Regions from separate parts of the Photobacterium sp. ABD4_091 genome, predicted to be linked through region 1. Evidence: riboswitches for the same ligand, from Rfam matches in the RefSeq annotation. Region 1 holds a riboswitch; the other holds the start of a gene.

Region 1 (6,874 bases):
CAACGCGAAGAACCTTACCTACTCTTGACATCCAGAGAACTTTCCAGAGATGGATTGGTGCCTTCGGGAACTCTGAGACAGGTGCTGCATGGCTGTCGTCAGCTCGTGTTGTGAAATGTTGGGTTAAGTCCCGCAACGAGCGCAACCCCTATCCTTGTTTGCCAGCACGTAATGGTGGGAACTCCAGGGAGACTGCCGGTGATAAACCGGAGGAAGGTGGGGACGACGTCAAGTCATCATGGCCCTTACGAGTAGGGCTACACACGTGCTACAATGGCGTATACAGAGGGCGGCCAACTTGCGAGAGTGAGCGAATCCCAGAAAGTACGTCGTAGTCCGGATTGGAGTCTGCAACTCGACTCCATGAAGTCGGAATCGCTAGTAATCGTGGATCAGAATGCCACGGTGAATACGTTCCCGGGCCTTGTACACACCGCCCGTCACACCATGGGAGTGGGCTGCACCAGAAGTAGATAGCTTAACCTTCGGGAGGGCGTTTACCACGGTGTGGTTCATGACTGGGGTGAAGTCGTAACAAGGTAGCCCTAGGGGAACCTGGGGCTGGATCACCTCCTTAACGATATGACTGCGTTTTGCGCAGTGTCCACACAGATTGCTTGGTTGAAATGTAAAGAACATGTCTAGGTTCCCAAACCTAGAAAACACTTAGTCCCATTCGTCTAGAGGCCTAGGACACCGCCCTTTCACGGCGGTAACAGGGGTTCGACTCCCCTATGGGACGCCACGGGTCGTTAGCTCAGTTGGTAGAGCAGTTGACTTTTAATCAATTGGTCGCAGGTTCGAATCCTGCACGACCCACCATCTTCTCCTTTGAGGATGTAAAATATCGGAGGGCGATTAGCTCAGTTGGGAGAGCACCTCCCTTACAAGGAGGGGGTCACTGGTTCGAGCCCGGTATCGCCCACCACTCTTTCTTCTTGAAAGACACCATTTCGATGGGGCTATAGCTCAGCTGGGAGAGCGCTTCGCTGGCAGCGAAGAGGTCTGCGGTTCGATCCCGCATAGCTCCACCACTCTCTAAGGTTTTTTCCTTAAGAATTCTTAGAAAGTGGATATCGAAACCTATTCGTTTAGGTAGAGAAATACACATGCTCTTTAACAATCTGGAAAGCTGACTAGTAAATTGAATTCATTGAATTCAATACTAATAGTTTCTACTTGAATAAGTAGGAACGAGTTCTCAAGCAACACACATTCAAGTGTCTTGTGTAAGAGTCCGGCGAAACACAGTTCATCATACTCAGATGAACAACCTTGGTTGTTGAGCCATACAGACAGACCCCTTGGGGTTGTATGGTTAAGTGACTAAGCGTACACGGTGGATGCCTGGGCAGTCAGAGGCGATGAAGGACGTGCTAACCTGCGATAAGCCAAGAGAAGATGGTAAGAATCACTATACTCTTGGATTTCCGAATGGGGAAACCCAGCTGCATAAGCAGTTATCAATGCGTGAATACATAGCGCATTGAGGCGAACCGGGGGAACTGAAACATCTAAGTACCCCGAGGAAGAGAAATCAACCGAGATTCCGGCAGTAGCGGCGAGCGAACCCGGATTAGCCCTTAAGCTAGTTTTGCGACAGGTGAATGAGCTGGAAAGCTCAGCGATACAGGGTGATAGCCCCGTAACCGGTAGCGCATTTCGAGTGAAATCGAGTAGGACGGGACACGTGATATCCTGTCTGAACATGGGGGGACCATCCTCCAAGGCTAAATACTCCTGACTGACCGATAGTGAACCAGTACCGTGAGGGAAAGGCGAAAAGAACCCCTGTGAGGGGAGTGAAATAGAACCTGAAACCGTGTACGTACAAGCAGTAGGAGCCCTTCGGGGTGACTGCGTACCTTTTGTATAATGGGTCAGCGACTTAATTTTAGTAGCAAGGTTAACCGTTTAGGGGAGCCGTAGGGAAACCGAGTCTTAACTGGGCGTTCAGTTGCTAGGATTAGACCCGAAACCAGGTGATCTAGCCATGGGCAGGTTGAAGGTGAGGTAACACTTACTGGAGGACCGAACCGACTAATGTTGAAAAATTAGCGGATGACTTGTGGCTAGGGGTGAAAGGCCAATCAAACCTGGAGATAGCTGGTTCTCCCCGAAAGCTATTTAGGTAGCGCCTCGGACGAATACTACTGGGGGTAGAGCACTGTTAAGGCTAGGGGGTCATCCCGACTTACCAACCCTTTGCAAACTCCGAATACCAGTAAGTACTATCCGGGAGACACACGGCGGGTGCTAACGTCCGTCGTGGAGAGGGAAACAACCCAGACCGCCAGCTAAGGTCCCAAAGTTATAGCTAAGTGGGAAACGATGTGGGAAGGCTCAGACAGCCAGGATGTTGGCTTAGAAGCAGCCATCATTTAAAGAAAGCGTAATAGCTCACTGGTCGAGTCGGCCTGCGCGGAAGATTTAACGGGGCTAAGCTATACACCGAAGCTGCGGCAATGCCATTTATGGTATTGGGTAGGGGAGCGTTCTGTAAGCGGTTGAAGGTGCATCGTAAGGTGTGCTGGACGTATCAGAAGTGCGAATGCTGACATGAGTAACGATAAAGGGAGTGAAAAACTCCCTCGCCGGAAGACCAAGGGTTCCTGTCCAACGTTAATCGGGGCAGGGTGAGTCGACCCCTAAGGCGAGGCCGAAAGGCGTAGTCGATGGGAAACGGGTTAATATTCCCGTACTTCTTACTATTGCGATGGGGGGACGGAGAAGGCTAGGTGGGCCTGGCGACGGTTGTCCAGGTTCAAGGGTGTAGGCTGTAATCTTAGGCAAATCCGGGATTACACTAGGCTGAGACCCGATGTCGAGGTGCTACGGCACTGAAGTCATTGATGCCATGCTTCCGGGAAAAGCCTCTAAGCTTCAGATAGTAAGGAATCGTACCCCAAACCGACACAGGTGGTCGGGTAGAGAATACCAAGGCGCTTGAGAGAACTCGGGTGAAGGAACTAGGCAAAATGGTACCGTAACTTCGGGAGAAGGTACGCTGCCGGCGGTGACGAGACTTGCTCTTTAAGCTGCTGGCAGTCGCAGATACCAGGTGGCTGCAACTGTTTATTAAAAACACAGCACTGTGCAAAATCGAAAGATGACGTATACGGTGTGACGCCTGCCCGGTGCCGGAAGGTTAATTGATGGGGTTAGACTTCGGTCGAAGCTCTTGATCGAAGCCCCGGTAAACGGCGGCCGTAACTATAACGGTCCTAAGGTAGCGAAATTCCTTGTCGGGTAAGTTCCGACCTGCACGAATGGCGTAATGATGGCCACGCTGTCTCCACCCGAGACTCAGTGAAATTGAAATCGCAGTGAAGATGCTGCGTACCCGCGGCTAGACGGAAAGACCCCGTGAACCTTTACTACAGCTTGGCACTGAACATTGACCCTACATGTGTAGGATAGGTGGGAGGCTTTGAAACCATGTCGCTAGATATGGTGGAGCCGTCCTTGAAATACCACCCTTGTAGTGTTGATGTTCTAACGTCGCCCCGTTATCCGGGGTGCGGACAGTGCCTGGTGGGTAGTTTGACTGGGGCGGTCTCCTCCCAAAGCGTAACGGAGGAGCACGAAGGTGGGCTAATCACGGTCGGACATCGTGAGGTTAGTGCAATGGCATAAGCCCGCTTGACTGCGAGACTGACAAGTCGAGCAGGTGCGAAAGCAGGTCATAGTGATCCGGTGGTTCTGTATGGAAGGGCCATCGCTCAACGGATAAAAGGTACTCCGGGGATAACAGGCTGATACCGCCCAAGAGTTCATATCGACGGCGGTGTTTGGCACCTCGATGTCGGCTCATCACATCCTGGGGCTGAAGTCGGTCCCAAGGGTATGGCTGTTCGCCATTTAAAGTGGTACGCGAGCTGGGTTTAGAACGTCGTGAGACAGTTCGGTCCCTATCTGCCGTGGGCGTTGGATGATTGAGAGGGGCTGCTCCTAGTACGAGAGGACCGGAGTGGACGAACCTCTGGTGTTCGGGTTGTGTCGCCAGACGCATTGCCCGGTAGCTAAGTTCGGAATCGATAACCGCTGAAAGCATCTAAGCGGGAAGCGAGCCTCAAGATGAGTCATCCCTGAACCTATAAGGTTCCTGAAGGGTTGTTGGAGACTACGACGTAGATAGGCAGGGTGTGTAAGCGTTGTGAGGCGTTGAGCTAACCTGTACTAATTGCCCGTGAGGCTTAACCATACAACACCCAAGGGGTTTTAACGGACTCTGTGAGCACTTGGATGAGTGTTGAGAACATCAGCTTTTTAGATTGTAAGAATTTTGCTTGGCGACCATAGCATTATGGACCCACCTGATCCCATGCCGAACTCAGTAGTGAAACGTAATAGCGCCGATGGTAGTGTGGGGTCTCCCCATGTGAGAGTAGGACATCGCCAGGCTTCCAATTTAGATTATCGCAGTGAACGTGCGGTGATTTGAGTGGAGCGGTAGTTCAGTTGGTTAGAATACCGGCCTGTCACGCCGGGGGTCGCGGGTTCGAGTCCCGTCCGCTCCGCCACTTATTCAGACAAAGTTAAGTCTTTAAAACAACTACAGGGGTGTAGCTCCAATTGGCAGAGCAGCGGATTCCAAATCCGCGTGTTGGGAGTTCGAATCTCTCCACCCCTGCCATCTTCGAAGCCTCAGCAGAAATGCTGAGGCTTTTTTACATCTGTTGCTTCTGCGAAGCAATGTTGGGAGAACTAGGCGTCCCCTTGGCCAGCTAGCCCGATCGAATCCTCCATCCCTGCCATATTCAAGGCTCTAGACTGCGCGTCCCGGCAGAAATACTGGAGCCTTTTTCGTATGTGCAATTGGCAGAGCAGCGGATTCCGCCAATACCAAAACAGCGCGTGTTGGGAGCCCAAACCTCCGGGATACCGGCCCAGTCCACACCTGTCATATTCGAAGCCTCAGCAGAAATGCTGGGGCTTTTTTGTATCTGTAGCTTCTGCCAAATAGCCGATCGCTACTACTTATCTTTCTATTATTTCTTTATTTATCAATACTGTGACTGGCCTAGATAATTTATGATTGATCTCGACCGATTTGTTAGTAGAATGAATAACACATTAGGGGTGTAGCTCCAATTGGCAGAGCAGCGGATTCCAAATCCGCGTGTTGGGAGTTCGAATCTCTCCACCCCTGCCATATTCTAAGGCCTAGTCGAAAGACTAGGCCTTTTTCGTATTATTGCTTCGGATTCCGCTAATACCAAAACAGCGCGTGTTAGGCGTTCGAATCTCCGGGATGCCGGCCCAGTCCACCCTTGCCATCTTCGAAGCCTCAGTCGAAAGACTGGGGCTTTTTTACATCTGTTGCTTCTGCAAAGTGATGTTGGTCTTTCATTTCCTAATTTATTATTTCTCTTGTTGTTATTAGGGATAAGCGGTAGCATTTGTCTATTGCCTTGGTGTTACCGCCATGGCGGGTGATGGAGTTCCACCTTTAACCGCTCAACCGAGATAATGACTCCTGCTGTAGTAGGATAGATCCGTCTATGGTGGGGCTTGTTATTTGCCATAGCATCTATCCTTGAGAGTAATTCGAGATAAAGATAGAAATGGTATGGCGCATCCATTAAGTTCAAATCCTAAAATATTCGTCCAGATCCTCCGTTGGACGCTACTCATCATTCCCGTAGCCGTTATTGTCGGCTCGCTCAATGCCTTTTTCCTTTGGATCCTCAGTGTGGCAACTGCGACCCGGATTGATAACCCGTGGCTTATCTACCTGTTACCACTGGCCGGTATCGTGATCGTTTACTGCTACCGCAACTTGGGGAAAAACTCCGAGGGTGGTAACAACCTCATTATGGATGAGATCCATGAGCCCGGTGCCGGTATTCCTGCCCGAATGGCACCCTTGGTATTGATTACCACTGTGATCACCCACCTGTTTGGTGGCTCGGCAGGTCGTGAAGGAACTGCAGTGCAAATCGGCGGGGCATCGACCCACTGGCTGGCTCGCAAGTTCAAACTCAATGAAGCGGATACCCGGCTGATTTTGATTGCCGGTGTAGCGGCAGGCTTTGGTGCCGTATTCGGCACGCCGCTAACAGGCGCTATCTTTGCCCTGGAAGTGCTAGCGATAGGCCGCCTGCGCTATGATGCAATTATCCCAGCTTTGTTTGCTGCTATCTTGGCTGATGTCGTTTGTTCAGCCTGGGGCGTGCACCATACCCACTACCGGATAGATTTCCTCGAAACCATTACCCTGTTTGAACATGCCGTCAAAGTAGACCTGCTGATGATCGCCAAGATTGTGATTGCTGCCGTGGCTTTTGGTTTGGCGGGATACCTGTTTGGTGAGCTGACTCACGCCTTTAAAGATATCTTCAAGGCGACACTCAAAAACCCGTATTTGATTGTGGTCGTCGGTGGCTTGATTGTTATCGGTGCGGTTCAGCTGATAGGTAACTACGATTACATAGGCTTGGGTGTTTATTCGAGCCGTGAAGGGGGAGTGAGTATCTTGACTGCCTTTCAGGAAGGGGGTGCCGAATGGTATAGCTGGTTGCTCAAATTGCTGCTGACGGCAGTTACCCTGGCTGCTGGCTACAAGGGCGGGGAGGTGACTCCGCTATTCTTCGTTGGGGCGACTTTGGGCAATACCATGGCATGGGTGCTGGGCGCGCCGGTCGACTTGTTTGCCGCCCTGGGCTTTCTTGCTGTTTTTGCGGCTGCGACCAACACACCGTTGGCTTGTACCATTATGGGGATCGAGCTTTTTGGCGCAGAGCACATGCTGTACTTTGCCATTGCGTGCTATACCGCTTACTACTTCAGTGGCCACACGGGCATTTACTCGTCGCAGCGAGTCGCGGTACCCAAGCTATTTGACTTGGATGGGGCTCCAAACATTGCCCAT
Region 2 (6,874 bases), on a different contig from region 1:
TCACCAATCATGATCCCATTCATCATTGCGACCTTGGTCCGTATCATACAGGGTAGTGGTACTGTATCGATGATTACGGCAGCCTCTATATCGGCCCCTGTTCTTATCGAAATCCCAGACGTAAACTTACTCTTTGCCGCCACCGCTGCCACTATGGGGAGCTTATTTGCTGGCTATTTCAATGATTCGTTGTTCCACATCGTCAACCGCTTAATGGGTGTTACCGAAGTGAAGAAGCAACTTGTTATCTGGACTATCCCTACGACCATTGCCTGGGCGATTGGTGGTACCTTAGTGATGGTGTTAAATCTAGTATTCGGTTCACAAGGTTCAATTATCGATCCATTGCTACCGTTGCTAGTGTTAGTTGGTTGCTACTTCTTTATTCGTTCTTATGACAAGAAAAATAGTGAAAACCTCGCACCCTCTAACTCCTAACCATTGGTAGAGTGTCATTTTAAGGGAGGCAAAATGCCTGTCTCTTATACACAAGTCCCCCGCCTCATGGCGGGGGCTTTTTTTGAACTCTTTTTCTTTATTGCGATCCGATCTTACACAATATGAGTAAAGGTCATCATCATGATAGGGAATTCTACTTTAGAATGGGCTCAACAAACCTTTTCGCATGCCAAGCTTGGCGACTCTAGACGTACACAACGACTAGTCCAATTAGCCAGTGATATGGCATCTAATGTTGGAGTGTCTATTGTGCAAGCCTGCCCTAATCCCGCCTCTATTGAAGGGGCATATCGCCTCATCCGTAACCCTGATGTTGAAGCCAATGCGATAGCTGAAGCCGGTTTTGTGGCAACAACTAACGAGGCTGAAGCGCATGACTTATTACTTGCCCTTGAAGACTCCACCGCTCTAACCTACACGCATAAAAGCCTCTCCGATGAACTTGGTCACGTGAACTCGGGAAATCGAACCCGGGGGATGCTAGCTCACTCTGTTCTGTTGTTTGCACCACGCGAGCAAAAGGTTGTGGGGCTAATCGAACAACAGCGGTGGACGAGGGATATTGCGACTCGAGGCCGGGGACATAAGTTCGCCAAGCGACCGTATGAAGAGAAGGAGACCTTCAAGTGGCAACAGGCATCAACCGCAATGTCTGAACGTTTAGGTCAACTCCAAGCCCGAGTCATTTCAGTGTGTGATAGGGAGTCAGACATCTACGAATACTTACATTACAAGCTGACCAACCAGCAGCGTTTTGTTGTGCGCTCGACCTATAGTCGCTGCATTGAGGAAAGTGGTTATAAGCTCCATGATTATGCAAAGGAGTTATCCCCATCGGGACAACGAACTGTCCATATTGCTCAACGGGGTGGTCGCAAAGCGCGTAAAGCAACATTAGATGTATGCTTTGCTCCTATTACGATTAAGGTTCCAGCCAATAAGTGTGGCAAGTCACTTTCTCTGTATTATGTTGGTTGTAAAGAGCGAGGTGACAACAACGAAAAATTGGAGTGGCACTTACTGACTTCAGAGCCAGTGACAACGTTAGCGAAAGCCCAGGAGATAATCAGTTACTACGAACAGCGCTGGTTGGTTGAAGAGTTCCACAAGGCGTGGAAAAGTGATGGAACCGATGTCGAAGCACTGCAACTTCAATCAAAGGACAACCTGGAGAGAGTTGCCGTCATTCAAGCGTTTATCGCTATCCGCTTGTTACAACTTAGAGCAGAAAGCCGCGGACAAGAAACCAGTAGCTGTGAGTCTGTTCTACCCGGAATATGCTGGAAATTATTATGGGTCAAACAAGAAAATAAGCCCTTACCAACAACAGCTCCAGATCTGAAATGGGCTCGAGTTACATTAGCAAGGCTAGGCGGATGGTATGACAGTAAGCGAACAGGGCGGCCCGGTTGGGCCGCCCTATGGCGAGGCTGGTATAAATTAGCAGCAATTCAAGAAGGATACCTTATAGCCCAATCCTTTACCTCTGATGAGATGTGATCAAGAGACAGGCAAAATGCCTCCCTTTTCTATTTCACCGTTAATGAACGACCCCGATCAATCCAATATCACTCCGAGTGACAACGCCTTTCTCATCAACCTCATAAGTAATCCCTGATTCAGTCTCAAATGACAGCAGGTTTTCATTCAACGTCAGCTTGCCTACAGACAGGGATGAATATGTATTTTCACTAATCTTCACATAATTGTGAAAGTATGAAGCTTTTCGAAATGTTTTCATCACCGTATCGCCATATTTCACTGCTATCTGAAAGTCTCCAATACTGGTATCAAGCGCCACATAATCGTCTTCTTTCGCACATACGCGCATATTCTCTACGACAAAAATCACGTCTTCCTGTAGTTGAGGGCTGTAGTACTCATAATTCTCTTTCACATAGCAACCATTAGGCTTGGCTTTCGCGATAGCAGATAAGTTCTGAAATTCTGAATGAGGAATGAAGCTGTAGTTTATTTGCTCCTGTCCTAACGCTAAAATCAACTGCTCTCTAAACTCAGCCATATCTTCATTGGTCATCTCAGCATCTTTAAGTAGATACTGAACATCTAGAGCATCTGCTGTCGCTTTTTCGCTCAGCACCTCAATTAGCTCACTCTTCTGTAGATCCACCGGAATCACTTTAGAGGCATCATCCTCACTTGGGCTTGCACACCCAAAAAGAAACATAGATATAACAGCCATTAACGTTAAATTTTTCATCCTGATACCAACTGGTTGAGTTTAACTCGCCGTCGAATATAAAACACCGTTCAATTATTAAGCGAACTAAATGCTCTTTATTTTTATTTTCCTCTAAATCAACAAACCTACTCGTTTGATATTAGGGGCTAGATAGCAAATCAATGCATATTGAAGTGACTATAACAGACGAGAAGCAAAAAGTTGTAACCTAACTCAAAAAATTATGAACACCGTTTGAATTTATACAGTATGATGCCCTGACAATCAGGGCATCCGTAAAAATCATCGAGGCTTAGCCACATATTCATAATTATCACCACGGCGTTTATAGTAGTGATTATCGATAATGGCATAGGTTGCGCCTGCAATCACTGCAAATGTCGCTATCTCTGGTAGACGACTACGATGATAGTGGCGGTGCTTAGGGTACTTGTGAACAACCACTACTTTCTTATGCTTTTTTTTGGGCTTCTTCTTCACTACAACTACATGGTGTTTATGTTTGTGGTGCTTATGCTTGTGATGTTTATGCTTATGGTGATGATGGTGGTGATGCTTATGTCCCTTCGCCTCAGCCACATTAGGTACAGTGATCCCCGCAGTTGCAATGATCACCGCTATTGCGCTTGTCATCAGAACTTTGGTCAATGATTGCTTAGCTTTTGGCAGTTGCTTTGATTCCGCTCTAAGTTGTAATTTCATGGTTTAGCTCCATTCTTTTATGGCGCTAGATTACGTCCTGCAATGCAAAACAATGTTCGATTTCTGTAAAATTTCGTCAAGCGGACGGTCAAAAACCATAGAAATATTAATGGTACTAATTAAGTGATTGAATTATTGGTAAGGCTCGAAAGATCCCCTTACATTTCAACTAGAGCAAAAAGACTATTCCAGTTTTGCAATCTAGGATTTTTCATTCAGGTAGTTCATTTTTTGGTCACTGGCGTATAGTTAATCCCATCGACGAGAGGTAATCGTTGGTGGGAGATGATGTTCCTCCTTTAACCGCCCTACTGGGATGATGACGTCTAACAACAACGGCAATGAATGGCCGAGGATCCTCGTTGGCACTGTGTTTTCGTAGTGCCTCTGGGTATGTTGTTAGCGTTAATATTCCTCCCCATTCTTTGCTCAAACAAACACCTGTTAGAGATGAGCAAAAGCAATGCAATATTCAACTGAAATCCAAGACATGTGCCCTATCCAGAGAGGGCCTCAACATCAATCATCTCCTATTCCTGTCGAAGGCCGTTGGGTACACCCCAAAGATGTTATCGCTATTTCCGGGGTAAGCCATGGCGTTGGCACCTGTGCGCCTCAGCAAGGCGCAGCGAAGCTCACCCTTAATGTCAAAGACGGCATTATCGAAGAGGCCCTCATTGAGACCATCGGCTGCTCAGGTATGACCCATTCTGCAGCTATGGCCTCTGAGCTAATTACAGGCAAGACCATTCTTGAAGCATTGAACACAGATTTGGTGTGCGATGCCATCAATGTCGCGATGCGTGAAATTTTCTTGCAGTATGTATATGGCCGCACCCAAACCGCTTTCTCACTAGATGGCCTGCCAATAGGCGCTGGGCTAGAGGACTTGGGGAAAGGGCTTCGTAGCCAAATCGGCACCCATTACGGTACGCGTGCCAAGGGGCCGCGCTATATGGAAATGGCCGAAGGGTATGTTACCGAACTAGCACTTGATGAAAATGATGAAATCATCGGCTATCGCTTTGTCAATCTTGGAAAAATGATGGGATCAATTGGCAAAGGAGTCCCTGCCGCAGAAGCAATGCAACAAGCAACGGGACAATATGGACGTTTTGATGAAGCGGTCAAGACTATTGATCCTCGCCATCAGTAACTGGCGCACAATAGGTGACAACGTCACCAACCTATAAACATTACTTTCTTTTTCCGAGGACAGCATCATGGCCGCATTATTCGAAAATTACGACCGCCGCATCAACCAAATTCAGCCACTCCTTGAACAATATGGTTTCAGTTCGATGAATGACGCTCTAGCGTATTGCAAAGAGCACAATGTTAACCCTTATGAAATTGTCAAAGAGACCCAACCTATTGCCTTTGAAGATGCAGCATGGGCTTATGTACTGGGTGCCGCTATCGCATTAAAAGAGGAAAGCCAAAGCGCAGCTGAAGCGGCAGAGGATATAGGACAAGGCTTGCAGGCCTTCTGTATCCCTGGCTCAGTAGCCGATCAACGCCAGGTGGGTATCGGACACGGAAAATTGGCCGCTCGCCTGCTAAGTGAAGAAACCCAGTGCTTTTGCTTTCTAGCTGGGCACGAGTCTTATGCGGCGGCTGAAGGAGCAATTAAAATTGCCCTAAATGCCAACAAAGTACGCCAGCAACCGCTTCGGGTGACCCTCAATGGCCTAGGCAAAGATGCGGCCTACTTGATCTCTCGCATCAATGGCTTTAACTATGTCCAAACAAAATATGATTATGACAGTGGCAAACTGAATGTTGTTTCAGAACGCCGATTCTCAAAAGGCCCACGAGGTGAGATAAGTTGTTACGGTGCCGACGATGTACAGGAAGGTGTGGCTATTATGTATCGTGAAAACGTCGACATATCAATTACGGGTAATTCGACTAACCCTACCCGCTTTCAGCACCCTGTGGCAGGGACCTACAAGAAAGAACGCCTGGAACAGGGCAAGGCATACTTTTCTGTCGCCTCAGGTGGCGGTACCGGACGTACCCTTCACCCTGACAACGTGGCTGCCGGTCCTGCATCATACGGCATGACTGATACCATGGGCAGAATGCACTGTGACGCCCAGTTCGCTGGCTCTTCTTCCGTGCCAGCTCATGTTGAAATGATGGGTTTGGTGGGTATGGGTAACAACCCTATGGTTGGCGCAACGGTCGCCGTGGCGGTTGCTATTGAACAATCAATAAAGTCATAAATTCACTAAGCAGCCTATTTTAACAATTGGCTTGCCGCACAGCCATTGCCCAGCATTTACTTTCTCTTTTACTCGAAAGTAGGCTGGGCAAATAAGCTGTGATTCTCACTAGCCCAACTCGAAGGTGGTGACGCCAAATGTACGGTCAACCGAAATCTCAGGCGTATCCCCTGTGTACATGCGTGCAGTGGTAAACACTGGCTCCATATTGTATTTTTCTGCTAGTGCTACGCCGGGGAGATTCACTTCCGGCACGTCCAAATAAATATTATCTGTTGCGGTTGCTTTAGTTCGAAGAGCAAGAAAAAGCTCCTCTGCTAACAAAGCATCATCGGCAAAAAGCGGCCCTATCTTAAATCCGTTTCTACACGGGCGGATCACTCCATAACCAACCAGTTTACCTGCTTGTTTGATACCCAATGCACTAGAGCCAGTTTGATTTATCCATTTCTGTAAAAAAAGCGCTCTTTCGGTTGGGAAAAAAGCAGCGTCATAATCCACTACTTCACTTAATGGCAATTCACTGAGATCGATCAACCCTATACCTTCAGGCTCATCACCGCCACCAACGCCTTCAAAGCGAATGTTGCCATAAGCGAGCTTAAACCCTGATTGCTTATAGTTACCCTGCTGCTCAACAACACCATCTAATCCCACATTACAGCCTTCCAAGTATTGCAACCCTGCTTGCCAGAGCTTAAAGCCATAACCCTTACCACGATATTCAGGCTTAACAATATAAAAGCCCAAAAAACCGTAACTACCGTCGTACTTCACCACCGAAATCGAAGCAATCGCTTCACCCCCTAAATAACCAACCAAAAAACCATTCGGGTCTGCGGCATAAAATGACTCAATATCATAAAGCCCCGGATTCCATCCTTCTGCGGCGGCCCAATCAATGGCCTGTAATAAGTCCTGTTTCGACATAACCTCGATACGATAATCTTGTTCTGCCATCGCCGCCCTCCAACATAACTCTACTTTCATACGGATATGCTAAGGGTAGATGATTAATTAGTTAACCTGGTCCACTGAAATGCTTTAATGCCATCTTACTCGCAAAATGACTAACCGATTGTCCTTCACAATCAGGAAAAGGAAATGCGGAAGTAGCATAAAGCCAAGCATTTATTATCAATTTTAATTTGATAATAAATCAAAAGCACACCTGTTTTCAGAAAAGCTATAGCCATCTAATATTCAATACATCAACGCGGTATTCAACACCGCAGCCAAAATGTCCATATACAAATTATGAGAGGAAGCCCCATGACTAAGC

Evidence for each region. A riboswitch is a leader RNA that binds a small molecule or an ion and turns the genes downstream of it on or off. The one in region 1 is predicted to bind fluoride.
Region 2: another riboswitch for fluoride. It lies ahead of ACXAGQ_RS19600 (iron-sulfur cluster assembly scaffold protein); the one in region 1 lies ahead of ACXAGQ_RS07305 (voltage-gated chloride channel family protein).

The regions. Positions count from the first base shown of each region.
Region 1 is NZ_JBSWWQ010000001.1:1,566,842-1,573,715, reverse strand. It holds rRNA gene ACXAGQ_RS07355 (16S ribosomal RNA) at 1-577, shown strand, start outside; tRNA gene ACXAGQ_RS07350 (tRNA-Glu) at 670-745, shown strand; tRNA gene ACXAGQ_RS07345 (tRNA-Lys) at 747-822, shown strand; tRNA gene ACXAGQ_RS07340 (tRNA-Val) at 853-928, shown strand; tRNA gene ACXAGQ_RS07335 (tRNA-Ala) at 959-1,034, shown strand; rRNA gene ACXAGQ_RS07330 (23S ribosomal RNA) at 1,317-4,204, shown strand; rRNA gene rrf (5S ribosomal RNA) at 4,289-4,404, shown strand; tRNA gene ACXAGQ_RS07320 (tRNA-Asp) at 4,447-4,523, shown strand; tRNA gene ACXAGQ_RS07315 (tRNA-Trp) at 4,560-4,636, shown strand; tRNA gene ACXAGQ_RS07310 (tRNA-Trp) at 5,079-5,155, shown strand; fluoride riboswitch at 5,426-5,489, shown strand; gene ACXAGQ_RS07305 (voltage-gated chloride channel family protein) at 5,573-6,874, shown strand, end outside.
Region 2 is NZ_JBSWWQ010000002.1:1,141,993-1,148,866, forward strand. It holds gene ACXAGQ_RS19580 (GntP family permease) at 1-438, shown strand, start outside; gene ACXAGQ_RS19585 (IS4 family transposase) at 580-1,959, shown strand; gene ACXAGQ_RS19590 (hypothetical protein) at 2,000-2,680, opposite strand; gene ACXAGQ_RS19595 (hypothetical protein) at 2,945-3,364, opposite strand; fluoride riboswitch at 3,637-3,700, shown strand; gene ACXAGQ_RS19600 (iron-sulfur cluster assembly scaffold protein) at 3,828-4,520, shown strand; gene ACXAGQ_RS19605 (GGGtGRT protein) at 4,588-5,592, shown strand; gene ACXAGQ_RS19610 (GNAT family N-acetyltransferase) at 5,701-6,552, opposite strand; gene ACXAGQ_RS19615 (putative quinol monooxygenase) at 6,865-6,874, shown strand, end outside.